DNA from 3 places in the Rossellomorea sp. RS05 genome. Region 2 is predicted to be linked to each of the others. Evidence: predicted binding sites of a transcription regulator. Region 2 holds the regulator's gene; each other region holds the start of a gene.
What was found. The regulator LexA, encoded in region 2, represses DNA repair genes until DNA is damaged. The targets are predictions, from matches to a motif close to CGAACATATGTTCG.

Region 1 (6,670 bases), 490 kb from region 2:
CTCTATGCCATGTTTGTTGGGCTTCTTGTTCCTTCCATGAAAAAGAGCGTGAAGGTCACGTATCTTGCAGCGGTTGCGGCAGCCGTGAACAGCCTGCTCATCTTTTATACCGATCTGTCCGGGGGCTGGTCCATCGTTGCTTCGACCTTGGTCTCATCCCTCCTGGTTGAATGGATCTGGCAAATGAAGGGGAGGAATCACCGTGGATAAAATGATGCTTTTGATGATTGCAGGTATGGCCGCTGTCACCTACGTGCCTAGGATGCTTCCGTTTGTGATGTTTTCCGGGGCTGAGCTGCCCCCATTTATGAAGGGGGTACTCAATAATGTTCCCTATGCCGTCTTAGGGGCCCTCATTTTCCCGAGCATTTTTCTGATCAAGGAAGGAGACTTGCTTTTCGGATTCGTCGGAGCCGCAGCCGCCTTCGCCCTCGCATTTTGTGGAGCCAATGTCATCATCGTCGTACTGGGTGCCATCGCGATTTTATCAGCCTATACCTTCTTGGTCTGATCGTGGAAGGGATAAAATGAGAAGAGTGGTTCATAATGAGTGATAGATGCTGCGTGGACAGGATTCAGGTCCTTGATGCGCTGATCAGTGCTCTGTACTTCCGGGTTCTAAATGAGTGGACAGGGTATTACATATAGTAGTGAGGGTTGAGAAGGGAGGAAGTTGTTTGGCGAAGAAGTGGGCGTTCCGTGCGATACTTGCTTATGCGCTGTTGGGCTTGATTTTATATGGTTATCTATTCTATATTGCCGGTTCTGGTGTACCTGAGAGCTTTAAAGGAAGCAGTGCCGATCCTTCAACATTCATGAATGCCAAGGAGATTCTCCTCAGCGAGGATTTTTCCAAGATCAAGAATCTGCTTTTCTTTTTATCCACTCCGTATGAATGGCTCCTGTATTTTTTGATCATGATACTGGGCGTTTCCCGTACGTTTGAGAAGTGGGCAAAAGGAACGGTGAAGAATGGATTCCTTCAGACGGCCATTTATCTGTTTTGGTTATCGATCACGACGTTCATCGCGATCTTTCCATTCCAGTACATCTCCTATCAAGTGTCCAAGGCATACAATATATCCACTCAGACGTTTTCCATGTGGATGAAGGACGAGACCATCGATTTTTGGGTAAATTACCTGTTGATGCTCATCATCGTATCGGTTCTCTATGGACTGATGAAAAGGTTCAAACAGCGGTGGTGGCTTGCTGCATGGGCACTGTCGGTTCCGTTTACGATATTCATGATGTTCATCCAGCCGGTTCTCATCGATCCGCTTTATAACGAGTTTTATCCGTTGAAGAATAAGGAGCTTGAGGCAAAAATCCTTTCCCTGGCTGATCAGGCGGGGATTCCGGCCAATCATGTATTCGAGGTCGATATGTCAGAGAAGACGAATTCCCTCAATGCGTACGTGACCGGTGTTGGATCCAATTCCCGTATCGTGCTGTGGGATACGACGCTGGAGCAGCTGACCGATGACGAAATCCTATTCGTCATGGCCCATGAAATGGCCCACTATGTGGAGAAGCATATTTACATCGGGATCGGGATCTACCTGCTCCTGTCATTCTTCGGTCTCTTCCTTGCATCGAAGCTCATGAGGGGGATCGTCGCCAATTACGGAGAGGAGATCAAGGTAGACCGTGTGGCAAGCCTTCGTTCCCTGCCTCTCTTCTTATTGATCATATCGGTGCTGCTGTTCGCCGTAAGCCCGTTCAGCAACTGGATATCCCGCTATCAGGAGACGAGAGCGGACCGGTATGCCATTGAGTTGACACAGGATAAGGAAGCGGCCATCACGTCTTTCCAGAAGCTTTCGAAGGTCGGTTTATCTCAAGTGAATCCACCCCTTCTGGTCAAGATCTTCCGATATGGTCATCCGACCATGCTGGAGCGGCTGAATATGCTTGAGCAATACAAAATGGATACAAAAGAAAAAGAAGATCCTGCGGAATCTTCTCCATGATCAAATAGGACCCGATGCGGGTCCTATTTGCGTTTATTGATCACGAGGTTTTTTGTTTTTTCCGTCACGTAGGCGAATAATATATCTTTATGATGGAGGTGCTCCCTGCGAAGGCGCACATTGATCCAATCCGAATCCAACCCGAGGAGGAGGAGGTTATGATGTTGAAGCTTTCCATCGACAATGACAGAGATGGGGAGGCCTTCGTCATCGATGTGAAGGTTCAGATGTTCAATCGTAACAGGTGTATTCTCCACTTTAGGGATGATGCTCACTTCGCCGATCGGCTCCAGTATGGCGTAATCCACGTCGGAAATCTTCGGGTATCCTTTAGCCCTCAGGATGGACGTAAGCTGTATGATCGAGATTTTCGACTTCTCCAGATTATCTTCGAGGATCGTGCCTTCTTTGATCAGTAGGGTGGGTTCCCCGAGAAAGAAGCGGTTCCCGAACTGACTCAATGTAAGGAACGAGAAAAGGATATGAAGGGATACAAGGATGATCAATGCCCATAGAGTAGGGAAGAACGCTGTTGAAATCAACGGCTCTGAAGCAATCGTACCGACGATGATGATGGCCACCAGATCATAGGGGGTCATCTGGACAATGGTGGACTTGCCCATGAGCCGCATGGCGGCGATGGTGATGAGGTAGAGGATAAGTGTCTTGAAAAGGATGGTCATGGTATCACCCCTTACTCTTTTCCCTTAAGATGACCATAGGATGGGGCTAACATGCGGAATAGACATGAAAATGGCCGCCTCCCCGTTGGGAAGCGGCCAAGCCATTCATCCATAATGGCAGGATAGTAAAGTCAATTCATCCGTCAATTTCATAAAAAGGTTTTCGTCTTTGCAATCCAGGGCGGCATCGATGGCTTCCAGTAAGTCGGCTCTTCTTGTCGTAAGGATGCTTTCGTGTATGACCATGTCAATATAGATATCTAGGACGCTCTTTTCAGCATGCTTTTTCCTGGTCATCGCGGAAGCCTTCATCATATCAGTATAGGATTTTTTGTTTTCCATATACGATCACCCCTGAATTCTTTTTCTTAGTATATGGGCAAAGGGGTGAAAATTCAACCTGAAAATTAAATATTCTGATAATATTTAACGTGGAAAACGGTCACACTTTTCAAATAACTGAATTTTTTAAAAATACGTAGGACAACTTAGTAAAAATGTGATAGTATTATGGGGAAAAATGTAAAAGGAGGCGATGGAATGAGCACAAAATCCCGAATTATAGAAGAATATGAGGTGAATCCTCATACAATGGTCCTGAAACCGATTGAGTATGGAGCCAAGACGTTCACTCAGATCATCGAAGTGAATGATGTTCTCATCTCACCGTTCAAGCCGCTGGAGATCTTGAAGAAAAGCTGTGAATACTTCGGCTCTTCATACGAAGGTCTGAAGGAAGGAACCAAAACATTGACTGGCATCGTTTATAAAGCCCCGATCATTGTGAATCCCCAGATGTCTCTCTTCTTCTTCCCTACAACATCTCCCGCCAAGCATGAATGCACATGGATATCCCATGCCTTTGTAAAGGAGTACGAGCCTCTTGAAGATGGTTCCACAAATGTTCATCTCCAAAACCAGCAAACGTGCATCGTGCCGATTTCGTACAGCTCCTTCAAGAATCAGATGAGGAAAACAGCGGAACTTCGCATTGCCTATTCACAGAGGATTTCCGAGATGGAAACCCGTTACGGGCTCAGTGCACCCGATTCTTCCCAGGTGAAGATGTTCTATCTGGATCGGGATATTCCGAAACAGGATGCGTGATGATCAAGCTTCCTTCGTCGAGTCCTTTCCGGGGCTGAGGAAGCGCTGGAATAAGTAGTGGCGCAGGAGTTCTTCCACCCTGTTCCTCAGCCTCGGGTTGAAGTAGTTATGATGTTCCTCATACCCCTTGTATAGAAACATGTACATGGTGAACGCATCATCCGTCTGGATTTTCTCCACCTTCATCTTGTTATTCCTCATATACCTCCTTACACGGGCAAGTTCTGCCTGTATCGTTTTCATCGTTTCCTCGATCAGTTCCAGATAGGGGCGTTTCAGTTTGAACGGGCTGGAGGTCACGACCTGCATATCACGATTCAGGATCGTCAGGACCATGGGCAGGTAAATCGCCAGTTCCAGGATATTTCGATCGTCTTCAGGGATCCTTGTCATGAGTGATGACTCCTTTGATTCATGCTTTCTATCCGAGAGGTCCCGGGGAAGGCATGAGTCTTTTTGTTTAGAACGTGTGTTCGTATCTATTGTACGGTGTATGACGATGCTTTTCAATACTAAGTTAATGTGTTTCTATTATGAAAGTTTTTGCAATGTTTTATCCATGGCGATGCCGGGATGGTAGAATGATGAGTATCCGTATCTTGATTACCGGGTACACACATTCATCTCAAAGGAGCGATCATACATACATGGACCGACAAACCGTTTCCATCCATGATCTATACCATATCAAGGCCATTTCCTCCCCGCGGTTTTCACCGGACGGAAAGGAAGCCATTTTTCTTCAGACGGTGATGTGTGAAGAAAAAGATGCCTATTTCACACAGCTTTTCCATTATGACGGGGATGGTGACCAACTTCGGCAGTGGACCTTCCAGGAAGAAAGGATTTCATCCCCTGCATGGTCACCGTGCGGGAGGTATATCGCCTTTCTATCAGACCGCACAGGCGTTTCGCAAATCTACAGGATGGCACGTGGCGGGGGAGAGCCGGAACGGATGACGGACTGCCCCTCATCGGTAAAGCAGTTTCTTTGGTCTCCTTGCTCCGCGAAGATCGTATTTAGTATGAAGCTTGGAACGGGGGAAGACCCGCAAGGAAAGATGAAAGAAGAAGAGCGTCCCCGTCCATACGTCACCTCTACCATGAAATATAAGGGCGACGGGGAAGGGCTTCGGGATCATCGCCATTCTCAACTTGTCATCCTGGATATCATCACCGGGAAGGCTGAAAGGTTGAGCGATGACCATCATGATTACAGTCTTCAGGACTGGTCCCCCGATGGGAAAGAACTCTTGGTGGCGGCCGACCTCAGTGATGATCCGGATTTTTCGTTTCAGCAGCATGTTTATACTTGGTCCATCGAAACAGGCCGCAAGCAAAGGATCACCGGAGGGGCGGGTCAGTACGGAACGGCCCGGTGGTCCCCAGATGGCCGACATATTGCCTACACGGGAGATGAGAGGGAATATTTCAATGCCACGCAGCCGAAACTCTGGATCTACAACGTGGAAGCGCGATATGCATACTGTTTGAGTGAAGGACTCGATCTTCCCATCGGTGATCATATGAACAGTGACGCCGTCCAAGCGGTACAGACCCCGGGGATCAAGTGGTCCACTGATAATGAAAGTGTATATTTTCTGGCATCCGACTCAGGGAATACGGTTTTATACTATGGTCACATAGACGGGGCCATCTTCCCTGCTTATCTGGAAGCGGAACAGCATGTATATGATTTTGACTTCCATCCGCAGGAACAACGGATCATCATGGCCATGAGCACTCCTTCCAAGCCTGGTGAGCTCTATCTGCTCCATGTTCCGACCGGGAGTATCCGGCAGCTGACTGCAAGCAATGATTGGGCAGATGATCGGTCATTGGCTGAAACTGAATCCTTTTACTTCCAAGGCGCGAAGGGTGAGATGGTTCAGGGATGGCTGATGAAGCCTGCAGGCGTAGGTGATGAAAGCAAAATTCCCCTCGTGGTAGAAATCCATGGCGGTCCCCACACTATGTATGGGAATACGTTCTTCCATGAGCTGCAGGTGTTAGCAGGAGACTATGCTGTCCTGTTCATCAACCCGAGGGGGAGCCACGGTTATGGTCAGGCATTCGTCGATGATGTGCGTGGTGACTATGGTGGCGGAGATTATGAAGATATTATGAAAGCCGTTGATCACGTGCTGGAAAACTTCAGCTTCTTGGACGGGAATCGGATGGGTGTGACCGGAGGGAGCTACGGGGGATTCATGACGAATTGGATCATCGGTCATACCGGCAGGTTCAAAGCTGCCATCACCCAGAGGTCGATCAGTAATTGGATCAGCTTTTACGGCGTGAGCGATATCGGCTATTTCTTCACAGAATGGCAGATCGGTTCAGGGCTTGAAGATATGGAGACACTTTGGACACGCTCTCCCCTTGCGTACGTGAGAGAGATGGATACCCCCCTTCTCATCATGCATAGTGAAGAAGACCTAAGATGCCCTGTCGAACAGGCGGAACAACTGTACATCGCTTTGAAGCGCCAGAAGAAAGAAGCAAGGTTCGTCCGCTTCCCGCAATCGGATCATAATCTCTCCAGGACTGGTGCTCCGTCACTCAGGGTGCACAGGTTGAACGAGATGATGGCGTGGTTCGAGAAGCATCTGTAAAGGGGAGGACCGCCTAGGGTGAAAGTGATCCCGAAGCGGTTTTTTTCTGGTCAGGGGAGAGGGATTGGAAAGGGGAGGTTTAAAGCGGCCCTTGCGAGGTTAAGGATGTATAATACAAACTGCGATATGGAAAATGAAACATGATATGATATGATGAAGAAAAATATCACGAAATGAGTCTTTTTTTCATGGTCGTTTAAGGGGAAACATATACTATGGATATCCAAGCGTTCAAAGATTGGTTCACATTAGAAAACATTATGGATCTCATTCAGCAATACCGGTCATTCGG
Region 2 (6,670 bases):
TGGGATTGACAACGACCCTTCCCGAAGAGCTCTGAACAGTGAAGCTAATAGCTGCACTTGGTATAGATTGGCCATCACAAGTCAATCTTCCACTGATTTGAGCACCTTGACACGTCACTACTTCGGTAATGGCGTTAATCGTTAACGTAGGGTTTTGACATACTATACACCCGACCCTGGTGGTTATACTTGTGGTATCGGTTCGTCCATTTATTTCAGTGGAAGCCGTGATGATGACATTTGGAGTAATGGGAGTACCTCTCGGAATGGTAACGGTTGTGGTGAATTGACCAAAACGATTAGTAACAGGTCGTGGATTAGCAAAAATCAACCCTGGAAAAGACGATGACAACTCTACAATTTGTAAACTTAGAGGTCGCATATCACATAACACCCGTCCAGTAATGGTCCCAGTGCAGCTAATGGCTACGATTTGATCCAACTGGATCATGGGGTTTATACAATCCGCAGGAAAAATGTCAGGACAGCCTTTTGGAGCTAACTTTTGAATACATAAATTTTCAACATTATCTTTTTTTTCTTCATTAAACAATTGCGTTTCTCCTCTCAGTAAATAAGTCAAATCTTCACCATCAACATATGAAAATAGAGAAATATAGGTACGCCCTTTTTAAATGTTCCAATGCTATATGAAAAAAGGGTGGAATTACGGAGGTGAATCCACTCACGATTCCACCAACAAAACACACACACTTTTAATAAAAGTTACGATATAATATTGAAAGAGTTTTTTTGAAATCCCCATTATATCAACAATTAATCAAAGTTATTATACGGAATTCTCCCCAGAATTCTAATCCGTACACAAGTTCACCCTTGGGAGCGCGAGCAATATATTCAAATGTATTAATCTATCTAAAAATCCCCCTGAAGGGTTGCACCCTTCAGGGGGATTTTTTTACAATTTGATTAGAATACATATCGCATACACCCTGCGCATAGGGGTTCAGGAAATAAACTTCCTCATTGGGAGAATTGAAACTGCTTCTATATGACACAATGAGTGAGATGAATCTAATGTAGACCGTTGTCTGTCCCATAAGACGACGGTGACACTAAAAACGGATGCCGCAGCATCCGTTTTGTATATTAAGCTGATAGAGTCGTTTTTTGGTCTATCAACAGTAAGAGGGAGTCCTGAATCTTTTTACTCGATGAGCTTAGTCCGACCGTCTCCACATCACAGCCTTGGTCTCTGCACTTTGACAAGACTTTTTCGAAGGCTGCCACAGCGGACTCATCCCAGATCTGTGCACCGGTAAAATCGATTTTTACATGTTGTACCTCATCAGACAATTGGAATGCACCCACAAACGTCTCCACGGATGCAAAGAACAATTGACCCTCCACTTTAAAATGACGATTCACACCCTCAACTTTTTCCGTCACCTTCAGCGTGGATATCTTGGCCACAAAGAACATGGCGCTGAGCAATACCCCTGCAATGACCCCTTTTGAGAGATCGTGAGTGGCAACCACGATGGCGACGGTGATGAGCATCACTGCGGCATCTGCTTTAGGAGCTTTCCTGATGTAACGGAATGATGACCAGTCGAACGTACCGATAGAGACCATGATCATGATTCCGGCGAGAACCGCCATGGGGATCTTCACGACGAAATCCCCAAGTACGATGATTAGGAACATCAGGAAAGAGCCTGCAACAAAGGTGGATAAACGTCCCCGTCCACCGGATTTTACATTGATCACCGACTGACCGATCATCGCGCATCCGGCCATCCCACCGAAGAATCCATTGATGATATTGGCGATTCCCTGACCCCTTGCTTCCTGATTTTTATTGCTGTCCGTATCCGTCATGTCATCTACGATGGAAGCCGTCATAAGGGATTCGAGTAGTCCTACAATCGCGAGTGCGAGTGAGTAGGGTAAAATGATACTCAATGTCTCAAGTGAGAACGGGATATCGGGAAGGAAGAACGATGGCAAGGTCTGACGTATCGTCCCGAGATCTCCCACGGTCCTTAAGTCTGCCTTTGAAATCAAGGCAACGGCAGTAAGCACCACAATAGCCACTAGGGGGGCGGGGATGGATTTTACGAATCGGGGCAGCACATACACAACCACCAATGTCACCGCCACAAATACATAGGTCATCCCATTAATGTTGAAAAAGTGAGGCACTTGGGCTGAAAAAATCAGGATGGCCAAAGCATTCACGAATCCGATCATCACAGCGCGTGGGATGAATTTCATGAGCCTTGCGATTTTACATACACCGAACAAGAGTTGGATGACTCCTGTCAGGATAGTGGCTGCCAACAGATAGTTTAACCCATAATCTTTGACAAGAGGGACCATGACAAGGGCCATGGCACCGGTAGCAGCAGAAATCATGGCAGGTCTTCCGCCGACAAAGGAAATGATGACGGCAATACAAAAAGAAGCGTATAGCCCGACCATAGGATCGACACCCGCTATGATGGAAAAGGCAATGGCCTCAGGAATGAGCGCAAGGGCTACGACGATCCCGGAAAGGATGTCTCCCCTGACATTCGAAAACCATTGTTGTTTTATGGTATTCTTCATATTGTCACCTCAAAAAAATCATATATTTTAATTCAATAGAAAACAGTTTATCACCGATTTTCCCAAAAGTAAACCTTTTCGGGAAAAGTAATTACAAACAGGTGAAGGGGAAGGAGATAGGTATGATCATCGGATACTACAGACCGAGCAATGATGATCCTGAAGGACGGATCCAGGAGAAAAAACTACTGGAGAAAAAATGCACGGTTTTATACAAGGAGGAACATTCTTCACCGAAGAGGAGAGTGAACTTGGAAGCGCTGCTTGCAGAAGCAGGGCAGGGGGATACGGTCGTCGTGGCTTCTCTAATCGACTTCGCTGATTCCACCCGGCAGCTATTGGAACTTTTAAACGAGTTAGAAACGAAAGGGACACAGTTCATTTCCATATCTGAAGGGCTGTCGACCAGTCCTGGGAAGACGTACCGTTTTCAGGAGGTATTGGAGCATCTTATAAGCTTTCAAAGCGATGTGATCAGTGAAAGGACAAAAAAGGGCTTAGGAGAAGCTAAAGAGAAGGGAGTCAGTACGGGACGACCGCGCAAGCCTGATGAAAATGTAAAAAAGGCCATCGCCATGTATGAATCAAAAACGTACAGCCTGGCGGAAATAAAAGAAAAAACGGGCATCAGTAAGTCCACTTTATACCGCTATCTTGAAAGATAGAAGAAAAGGAGCTTCCGCCACATGTGACGGAAGCTCCTTTTTGCTTGTCATTTTAATGAACTTGACGGTAGACACCGACGACCTTGCCCAAAATGGATACATTGCGTAGGATGATCGGATCCATGGAGGAATTTTCAGGCTGGAGCCTCACGAAATCTCTTTCTTTGAAGAATCGTTTCACGGTCGCTTCATCTTCTTCCGTCATGGCGACTACGATCTCCCCATTGTTGGCGGTTTGCTGTTGCCTTACGATGACGAAATCCCCGTCGAGGATACCGGCTTCGATCATACTGTCACCCATGATTTCCAGCATGAAAGTATGCTCGTCAGCAGGAGCCATTCTTTCCGGGAGAGGAAAGTACTCTTCGACATTTTCAACCGCTGTGATCGGTTGACCGGCTGTGACTTTCCCGATGAGGGGAACATTCACAACATTATGGCGGGGGATCGAGTCTTCCACCAGGTCGAGGATCTCGATGGCTCTTGGCTTGGTCGGATCCCGGCGGATGAGGCCTTTGCTTTCGAGTCGGGCCAGATGGCCGTGGACAGTGGAGCTTGAGGCAAGTCCAACGGCTTCCCCGATCTCACGTACGGAAGGCGGATAGCCCTTTTCTTTTACGGAGCTTTTGATATATTCCAAGATATCCTGCTGCCGTTTGGATAGTTTTGTCATAGTCACGCACCTCAATCTATCGATCTTATGTTCCCATTATAACATGGGGATGGGAACGATACAAACATAAGTTCGAATTTTCGATTGACTCCAAACGGATGTTCGTATTATGATGGATACAACAAGCAGAACAAACATTCGTATGGAGGGGAACATTATGGCAGGAAAACTTTGGGCGAATTACTCATATATACTCGTATTTTTTGGTTTGGCACTTATGGCTTCAATCTATTTCATTCTTCAAATGGGAGGCGGAGTATCTTATCATAGTATCGAGGTGCAGGATGGTGATACGCTCTGGACCATAGCAGAGGAATACAGCAGCGACTCTTCCATGTCCACCGATGAATTTATCAAGTGGGTGGGAGAAAGGAATAATCTTTCCACTTATACAATTTCTGCAGGTGATTCACTAGTGCTTCCAGTCGAAAAGAAGCTCGGGATCAACGGGGATTATCAGTATGTCATGAACGAGGAATAGAGGGATTTTAAATGAATGCGATCATCTACTGTCGGGTGAGTACGAAGAAAGATACACAAGAAACATCACTCGAACGTCAGGAAGAAGAACTGTCCAAGCTTGCGCTGGAGTATGGGATGCAGGTGACATCGGTCATAAAGGATCAGGCAAGCGGTTATGATCTTGACCGGCCAGGCGTCCTCGAGATGCTGGACATAGTAAGGGATCAGTCGATCGATGCGGTGTTGATCCAGGATGAGACGAGGATTGGAAGGGGCAATGCGAAGATTGCCCTGATCCATTGCCTGTTGAAAGAAGAGGTCAAAATTATCAGTCAATCCCACAGCGGCGAGCTCCACCTATCGGACTCCGACTCCATGGTCATCAATATCGTAAGCATGGTGGAGGAATATCAGCGCAAGCTGCATAACCTGAAGATCAAAAGGGGGATGAAAAGGGCAGTTGCGAATGGGTTCCGTCCCCAGAAGAATCTGAAGAACAAAGGGAATATCGAAGGCAGGGAACGAAAGGAAGTCCCCGTCGAAGAAATCGTCAGGCTGCGCAAAAATGAGCTAACATTTGCAGAAATTGCCGCTACTTTGCGTGGGTTTGGCTACGACGTTTCGAAGGCAACCGTTCATCGGCGCTATAAAGAACATATGGACTCCATCGATCAAGCGTAACCCTTGTCATCACCCTTTATATTTAGTAACATGTCGTTATACGTTACCGAAATCAAAGGGGTTTTATAGATGCTTTCAAAAGAAAAAATGAACCGGATCAATGAATTGTCCAAAAAATCCAAGTCTACCGGGCTTTCAGCAGATGAAGCGAAGGAACAGACCAGGTTGAGGAAAGAATATCTTGAGACGTTCCGTCAATCCATGAAAGGGACCATAGAGAATACCAGAATCTTTGATCCTGATGGGAATGAAGTGACGCCCAAGAAGATACAAGATATTCAAAACAAAAAGAAACACTGATTGTAAGTCAATACTGGATCACGCTGCCTTTTAAGCGTGGTCCTTTTTGATTATGTCGAATGAATGAGGCAGTGGTGAATTCAGAATGGATATCGGTTTTAACAAAAAGAGAGACGTGGTATCATTCAAGATAGTTGTATAAACAGCCAAAGAAGATTAATATTAAGTAGAGATTGAAAAGGAAGGATGTCTGACATGTTTGATAAAACAGATCAATTAGCAATTAACACAATCCGAACGTTATCGATCGACGCGATCGAAAAGGCAAACTCCGGTCATCCGGGAATGCCGATGGGTGCAGCCCCTATGGCGTATGCCTTATGGACACGCTTCATGAACCATAACCCAAAAAATCCTCATTGGTTTAACCGTGACCGTTTTGTTCTCTCTGCAGGGCATGGGTCAATGCTTTTATACAGCTTGCTTCACCTTTCAGGCTACGATGTTTCCATGGACGACTTGAAGAATTTCCGTCAGTGGGGAAGTAAAACACCTGGACACCCTGAGTATAAACATACAGCAGGTGTAGAAGCTACAACAGGCCCGCTTGGACAAGGAATCGCGATGGCGGTTGGTATGGCTATGGCTGAGAGACATATGGCAGCTACTTATAACAAAGAGGGCCACGACATCATCGATCACTTTACATACTCCATCTGTGGAGACGGAGATTTGATGGAGGGCGTTTCAGCTGAAGCAGCTTCACTTGCTGCTCACTTGAAATTGGGCCGCTTGGTCGTTCTTTATGATTCAAATGATATTTCCCTTGATGGGGAACTTGACAAATCATTCTCTGAAAGCGTCAAAGGACGTTTCGAATCCTACGGCTGGCAATATGTCCGCGTGGAAGATGGAAATGATCTTGAGGAAATCTCTAAAGCCATTGAAGAAGCACAGGGTGATACAAACCGCCCTACCATGATCGAGGTCAAAACGGTCATCGGCTACGGTGCACCTAATAAATCTGGTAAGTCTGCTGTCCATGGTGCTCCACTAGGGGAAGACGAGATGAAACTCACCAAGGACTACTATAAATGGACGTTCGATCAAGACTTCCATGTTCCGGATGAAGTCTACGCCCGTTTTGAAGAGAAAATCCAACAGGCTGGAAGTGAGAAAGAGGAAGCATGGGCGAAGAAATTCGTGGCATATCAAGATGCTCTTCCAGAACTTTCAGCACAGCTTGAAACAGCCATCAGAGGCGAATTGGCTGAAGGATGGGATAAAGAAATCCCTGTTTACGAAGAGGGCAGTTCATTGGCAAGCCGTGCTTCTTCAGGAGACGTACTGAATGCCATCGCTAAAAACCTGCCGACGT
Region 3 (6,670 bases), 600 kb from region 2:
TCCGTCTTCATTATGCGAAGAGTACATGCACATCGGCGCCATGACGATGCGGTTTTTCAATTCTACATTCTTGATCGTATATGGTTGAAATAGTTTTCGATTCAATTCTTTTCCCTCCATTCTGCCAATTCAGGATTTTATTTTTCCCGATGCACAAGATTATATCAACGCGGCATGAGGATGGGAAAGAAATCTGCTCCGGGATGCTTCAGTCCTTTTCTGTCCTGATGAGCTGCCTGCCAAGTTCCTCCGAGCGATTGCGGGCGGAAGAAATGCATTCGAACATGGCGTGTTCCACTCCGTGTGCCTTCAACGCCTCGATTCCTGCTTCCGTCGTCCCACCAGGACTCGTGACATTCTTCCTCAGCTCCTCGGCGTCCAGTCCCGATTCTTCAAGCATGGCCCCTGCGCCGGTGATCGTCCGGATGGTCAAATCCCGCGCAAGCTCCGATGGAAGGCCGAGTTCAACGGCCGTTGCCTGCATCATTTCCGCCATATAGTAAATATAGGCCGGGCCGCTCCCCGATAAGGCGGTGATAAGGTCGAGCTGATGTTCTTCCACCTCCACGGTCAGACCCACCGAGTCTAGCAGGTGCACGACGGCCTCTTTCATGACTCGATCGTCAAAGCGATCAAGGGTCACGGCGGTCGCTGATTTCCCAAGGGCGGCACTCGTATTCGGCATGGCCCTGGCGATCCCCCCGTGGAACCCGAGCTTTTCGCGAATATATGAGACCGGAATTCCTGCGAGGACCGACAAGATGACCGTTTTGCTGGAAAGATGGTTCTGGATCACATCTGTCGCTTCGTCAAAATCCTTCGGTTTCATGGCGAGTACCACCAGGTCAAATGATTCGCCACCACCTGGTCTCGACACCCCAAACCATTGATCAAGTTCCTTCATGCGCACGTCATTCGAACGATTGAGCGCGTAAGTATCTTCCTTTTTCAACGCCCCGGATTTCAATGCCCCTCTCATCAACGCACAAGCCATCGAGCCTGCTCCAATAAATAATGTGTTCATCTATTCATTCCCCTCCTGGGTGTACAAAAATAAAAAAACAGACCCTTCATCCAGAAAAAGGACGAAAGGATCTGCTCCCGTGGTACCACCTTGTTTTGCCCGATAAGCGGGCACACTCATTTTCCAATAACGCTGGAACACGTTCTTTATTAAAGACGCTCGAAAGGTAGGTTCGCATGCAGAGGGGATGGCGGTATCTTGCAGCCGGTGAATACCGCTCTCTTGCATCGTCAGCATGCTACTGGTCCTTCTCATCGCTTTGGCCGATTCGTATTATAGGTGATTATCTTCGATAGGCAACCTGTCTGTCAAGGTTTATTTCAGTTTATTCTGAAAAAAAGAAAAATGACACAGACGGGATTACAAGGTACACTAAAATGAAGGGCCATTCATTTTTAAGGGCAGCCAAAGTCCTCCGGTCCAATAAATTATCTAACTGTAGGTGAAAGACATTGAAGGATATCATAACCAAAATCACTTTACCCACACCGTATGCTGTAGGGGACGTGAATGTTTATCTATTGAAAGGGGATGCATTGACTTTAGTTGATGTGGGTCCCCTTACGGAGGAAGCGTGGGAGCGTTTGAATGCACAGATAGGGGAAGCGGGATACGGGCTGGAGGACATCGACCAGGTGGTATTGACCCATCATCATCCTGATCATGCAGGCATGGTCGAGCGATTCGCCCCTTCGGTTGAGATCATCGGGCATCCGTATAACCGTCACTGGCTGCACAGGGATGCGGATTTTCTTGACGAGTACGGTACGTTCTTTTTCAACCTTGCCCGGGAATCGGGGGTCGATGAAGAAATCCTTTCGAAGATCACATCGTTTGAACATCTTCTTACACTGATGGGGAATCGTCCCCTTGACCGCTGTGTAGAAGAAGGGGGAGAATTGCCCGGTCTTTCAGGCTGGACGATCATCGGTACCCCTGGACATGCTCAGAGTCACCTGTCATTTTATCGTGAGGAGGATGGTACCCTCATCGCCGGCGACCACATCCTGGCGCATATTTCCCCGAACCCGTTGATTGAACCATTATTCAATGGTGGGGGAAGGCCGAAGCCCATGCTGCAGTATAATGAATCCCTCGATAAACTGACAAAATTGCCGGTTTCGGTGGCATATACAGGGCACGGAGAGGACGTCCGGGATGTACAGGGACTCATCGTCAGAAGGAAGCGGAAGCAGGAAGAACGGGCCGCTTCTGTCCAGACGATGATCCAGGCCCGCCCCATGACGGCTTTCGAGATCTGCAAAAGGCTGTTCCCTGCCGTGTACAAGAAGGAGCTCGGTCTCACTTTATCCGAAACAATCGGGCAGCTTGATTATCTTGAGGCATCGGATAGAATAAAAGTAGAGATACAACATGGGGTGTACTACTATTTTTCTTAAGCGAGGGAGTCTCAATGAATTCTAAGATACTAGGAAAAACCATCATCATCACCGGTGCCTCCGGGGGAATCGGGGAGAGGATGGCGATTAGGGCCGCCGAGTCCGGCGCGAATCTTGCCCTCATCGCACGCCGAACCCCGCTCATCGAAGGGTTGGCCGCAAAACTTCGGGATCAATACGGTGTCAAGGTAGTGGGCTATCCCCTTGATGTACGGGACCACGAAGCAGTAGCGAAGGCATTCAAGGAAATCAAGGCAGAGTTCGGGCCTATCCATGTGTTGATCAATAATGCAGGCTTCGGAATCTTCAAAGAAGCCCATGAGGTATCCTTTGAGGAAGTAAAGGGGATGATCGATGTCAACGTCCTGGGACTGATGGCCTGCACCGGCGAAGTCTTGCCGATCATGAAGGAGCAGGGCTATGGTCATATTGTCAACATCGCTTCCCAGGCAGGGAAGTTCGCTTCGCCCAAATCAAGTGCCTACTCGGCGTCGAAGCATGCGGTCCTCGGCTTCACGAACGGTCTGAGGATGGAAGCAAAGCGGTACGGCGTATTGGTGACGGCTGTCAATCCGGGTCCGATTGCCACCGACTTCTTTACCATTGCGGATGAGTCGGGCACCTATGTGAAAAATGTCGAAAAGTTCATGCTGAACCCAGATAAAGTGGCAGATAAAGTGATTCATGCCTTGTTCACTTCCAGGAGGGAAATCAATCTTCCGCGATGGATGAACGCAGGAAGTTTGTTCTACCAGCTGTTCCCAGGCCTGATCGAAACCGTCGGGAATCGATTCTTTTTCAAAAAATGATCGGGTTCTTTCCCACCTTGGTCAGGAAATTCACTCGGACTGTAAACGGGACCAATAGTCGGTCGTTTTATTCGGAATTTTCATTTTTCATGAAACCTTTTCCCTTGCTCATCCGTCTAAAGTAGGGAGGGGAGGGAGTCTATGAAGAATTATACGATCGCTGTGATGCTTGTCACCGCCATGGTCCTGTTGACCGGCTGCGGAATGGGGAACGCGGTGGAACATAGACAGTCCAGTGGATCATACATAGGCTTTGTCACCCAGGTGGAAGCAAAAGAACTTTTAATCAATGATATATGGTTTTCTGTACAAGAGACAGTCTTGATAAATGGGAACGGGGATGAAATCCCGGTTGAGGACGTAGGTCTCGGGGATAAAGTCAAGGTAGAAGCAGGCGGAGAGATATCCGAGTCCCATCCGCGCAGGGCGGAGGCGGAAAAAATGAGCCTCCTTTCCGATGAGGGGAGTATGAAGGAGTGCCATGCCGTCCGTCTCGTCCTCCAAGATCCTAGATTTTCAGAAGTGATGCTTCGTTCTGTCACCAAGGAGGTGCCGGGGGTTTATGATGTGCGGTTCACGGACCCTTCCATCGGAATGGACGTGAAGGTCGTGGTGAATCTTCAGCATGAGCGGGTGATGGTTCCTGCGCGGCCTGTTGCAAATTGATTGGGAGGATCGGTCACTGTGACCGATCCTTTTACGTTTCATAGGAAAAAAGGGTATTTTCAGTATAGGGGAGAAGTGCAGGATGAAAAGGAAATTTGGCGATCGTAGAGGGTGGAAACGGGTTTTGACAAAGCGGTATGCCATGACCTCTGTCAAACGGGAAGGTTTCGAAGGAGACATTACGCTGGTAGAGATGAAGGAAGTGGGAGAGCCGCTTTGGAAAAGCTATGGAGAGCGGAGAGTGTGCCTTGTGGACAATGGGTATCAGTGGCTTCAACATTTTCCATCCCACGGTGCTTACACTCTTACGACGATGTTCAATGGAGAAGGGGAAATCGTTCAGTGGTACATCGACGTTTGCCGGGGAACGGGTCAGGAGGACGGGGTGCCCTGGATGGACGACCTATACCTTGACCTGGTGGTGCTGCCTACCGGTGAAAGGGAAATCCTCGATGCGGATGAACTTGATGATGCCATGGAATCCGGTATCATCGACAAGGATGTCTATGATCAAGCTTGGATCGTACTGAAAAGAATAGAGGATGCCGTGATCCTCGGGCAGTTCAGTTTATTGAAACAGGCGGTAGAGGATCGCGTCAGGCTCTCTGCTTTCCTTAAGGACAATAGCTGCTGAGTGCGGTGGAAGTTCGAGGTCGAAAAGCGAAGAACCCAAAAAGGGTAAGGACCCTTTCTGGGTTCTTTGCTTTTTGCTTGTCGCCTCAGTGCGAGCCGCCTCCGCTTTTCTTCATGTCCAGCTCCGGGGGCTTGAGGCTCGAGGTCATAAGTCAAAGCCCCCAAAAAGGCACAGAACGCCTTTCCGGTGCCTTTGCCTTATGCTTGTCGCCTCAGAGCAAGCCCCCTCCGCTTTTCTTTGTCCAGCTCCGGCGGGTTGAGGCTCGAGGTCATAAGCCAGAGAACCCAAAAAGGCACAGAACGCCTTTCCGGTGTCTTCGCCTTATGCTTGTCGCCTCAGAGCAAGCCCCCTCCGCTTTTCTTTTTACCAATAATTTTTGTTGAAATAGGAACGTATATTCGTATACAATCATCATATACTATGTGGAACGGATGTTCTGGTTTGGGGGTGGGAGAGATGAGTGTCGATTACAGCGGGCTTCCGCATCAAAAGATCTTGTGCATCGATATGAAGAGCTTCTATGCCAGTTGTTCGGCTGTGATGATGGGATTGGATCCACTGGATTGCTATCTGGCGGTCGTCGGCGATCAAAGCCGTCAGGGGAGCATCGTGCTGGCTGCTTCACCGAAGCTGAAGCAGGATTTTGGGATCAAGACCGGGGCGAGGATGTACGAAATTCCCCGGGACGACCGGATATGCCTGGTGGAGCCGAAGATGGCGACCTATGTCCGGATATCCATGGAGATCACGAAGCTGTTCCACCGTTACGTCCCGAAGGAGGCCATTCATACGTACAGTGTGGATGAGAGTTTCATCAAGATCGATGGGGCAATGGGACTGTGGGGCGGAGCGGAGGAAGTCGCCCGTAAGATCCAGGATGACATGGAGAGGGAGTTTCAGCTTCCATGTGCTATCGGGATCGGACCGAATATGCTCCTGGCCAAGCTTTGTCTTGACCTTGATGCAAAATCCAAGGGGATCGCAGAGTGGACGTATGAAGATGTCCCGGATAAATTATGGCCGCTTTCTCCTTTGAGCGAGATGTGGGGGATTGGCAAACGCCTTGAAAAAACGCTGAACCGAATGGGGATCTTTTCGGTGGGCCAGCTTGCCCAATATGAGCTCGGGAAACTTGAAGCGAAATTCGGGATCATGGGAAATCAGCTCTACCACCATGCATGGGGAGTCGACCTGTCAGAAATCGGGGCCCCCATCATGGATGGACAGGTGAGCTTCGGTAAAGGTCAGATCCTGCTTCGGGATTATAAAGAGAAGGAAGAAATCAAACATGTCATCCTGGAGATGTGCGAGGAGGTTGCCCGGCGCGCCCGTTCCCATAAAAAGGCGGGAAGGACCATCAGCTTCGGCCTCGGATACAGTCATGAAGAATTCGGCGGTGGATTCCACCGTTCCAGGACGGTGGAAGAGCCGACAAACATCACGATGGAAATTTACCGGACCTGCCTGGAACTGTTCGAAGAGAATTACAGCGGAAGAACCGTCCGGAAATTATCCATTACGTTATCCAATATCGTGGAAGATGGCCCGCTTCAAATGTCGCTTTTCGACTTGAAGCGTCCGGAACTGAAAAGACTCGGCTATGTGGTGGACGGGATCCGGAGTAAATATGGATCTTCATCCCTTCTGAGGGCGGTATCCTACACGGCGGCCGGTACGGCACGCCACCGGGCCAAGCTGGTCGGCGGTCACAAATCGTAAAGGGATGAGAGGTGAACGGAATGATTCGAGATCGTGGGAAAATCAAGTGGACATCGATGATGCTTCCCGAGCATGTGAAAATGCTGAGGGACTGGGCGGAGGAAGACTCATTTGAAAAGCGGAGGGAGCTCGATGAACAGGAGTTCGAAATGATGAATGAAGTGGTGACAGAAGCGATGGAATATAGCAGGAGTGTGATGATTACTCATTATGAAAGGAAGCAGCACCGTCTCCTCATCGGGGAAATTCAGCACGCAGATTCCCTTGAGGGGAAGCTTCGTGTAGTGGATCGTTTCGGTGAGGTCCATGCGATCCGGCTAGCTGACATAGCAGATATCCGGATCGATGAGTGATTATTCCTCGTCCAGGACTTTTTCGGCGCGCACGCAGGAATCGAACTTCCCTTTGTGGGATGCGT

Region 1: ABJ225_RS00820 (YhjD family protein) is a predicted target of LexA. The motif match lies at 4,226-4,239, and genes of this name have one in related genera.
Region 3: ABJ225_RS06460 (Y-family DNA polymerase) is a predicted target of LexA. The motif match lies at 4,921-4,934, and genes of this name have one in related genera.

The regions. Positions count from the first base shown of each region.
Region 1 is NZ_JBDKWY010000001.1:138,064-144,733, forward strand. It holds gene ABJ225_RS00790 (AzlC family ABC transporter permease) at 1-210, shown strand, start outside; gene ABJ225_RS00795 (AzlD domain-containing protein) at 212-511, shown strand; gene ABJ225_RS00800 (M48 family metallopeptidase) at 678-1,973, shown strand; gene ABJ225_RS00805 (DUF421 domain-containing protein) at 1,997-2,656, opposite strand; gene ABJ225_RS00810 (IDEAL domain-containing protein) at 2,762-2,998, opposite strand; gene ABJ225_RS00815 (competence protein ComK) at 3,197-3,763, shown strand; gene ABJ225_RS00820 (YhjD family protein) at 3,767-4,156, opposite strand; gene ABJ225_RS00825 (S9 family peptidase) at 4,348-6,378, shown strand; gene ABJ225_RS00830 (TVP38/TMEM64 family protein) at 6,594-6,670, shown strand, end outside.
Region 2 is NZ_JBDKWY010000001.1:631,555-638,224, forward strand. It holds gene ABJ225_RS03255 (hypothetical protein) at 1-583, opposite strand, end outside; gene ABJ225_RS03260 (SulP family inorganic anion transporter) at 1,111-2,571, opposite strand; gene ABJ225_RS03265 (recombinase family protein) at 2,694-3,236, shown strand; gene lexA (transcriptional repressor LexA) at 3,289-3,909, opposite strand; gene yneA (cell division suppressor protein YneA) at 4,067-4,390, shown strand; gene ABJ225_RS03280 (YneB family resolvase-like protein) at 4,402-5,052, shown strand; gene ABJ225_RS03285 (DUF896 domain-containing protein) at 5,122-5,352, shown strand; gene tkt (transketolase) at 5,548-6,670, shown strand, end outside.
Region 3 is NZ_JBDKWY010000001.1:1,230,045-1,236,714, reverse strand. It holds gene namA (NADPH dehydrogenase NamA) at 1-105, opposite strand, end outside; gene proC (pyrroline-5-carboxylate reductase) at 209-1,024, opposite strand; T-box leader at 1,079-1,288, opposite strand; gene ABJ225_RS06480 (MBL fold metallo-hydrolase) at 1,477-2,424, shown strand; gene ABJ225_RS06475 (SDR family NAD(P)-dependent oxidoreductase) at 2,439-3,233, shown strand; gene ABJ225_RS06470 (hypothetical protein) at 3,375-3,899, shown strand; gene ABJ225_RS06465 (ribonuclease FAU-1 family protein) at 3,982-4,533, shown strand; gene ABJ225_RS06460 (Y-family DNA polymerase) at 4,990-6,252, shown strand; gene ABJ225_RS06455 (YolD-like family protein) at 6,273-6,605, shown strand; gene ABJ225_RS06450 (CDGSH iron-sulfur domain-containing protein) at 6,606-6,670, opposite strand, start outside.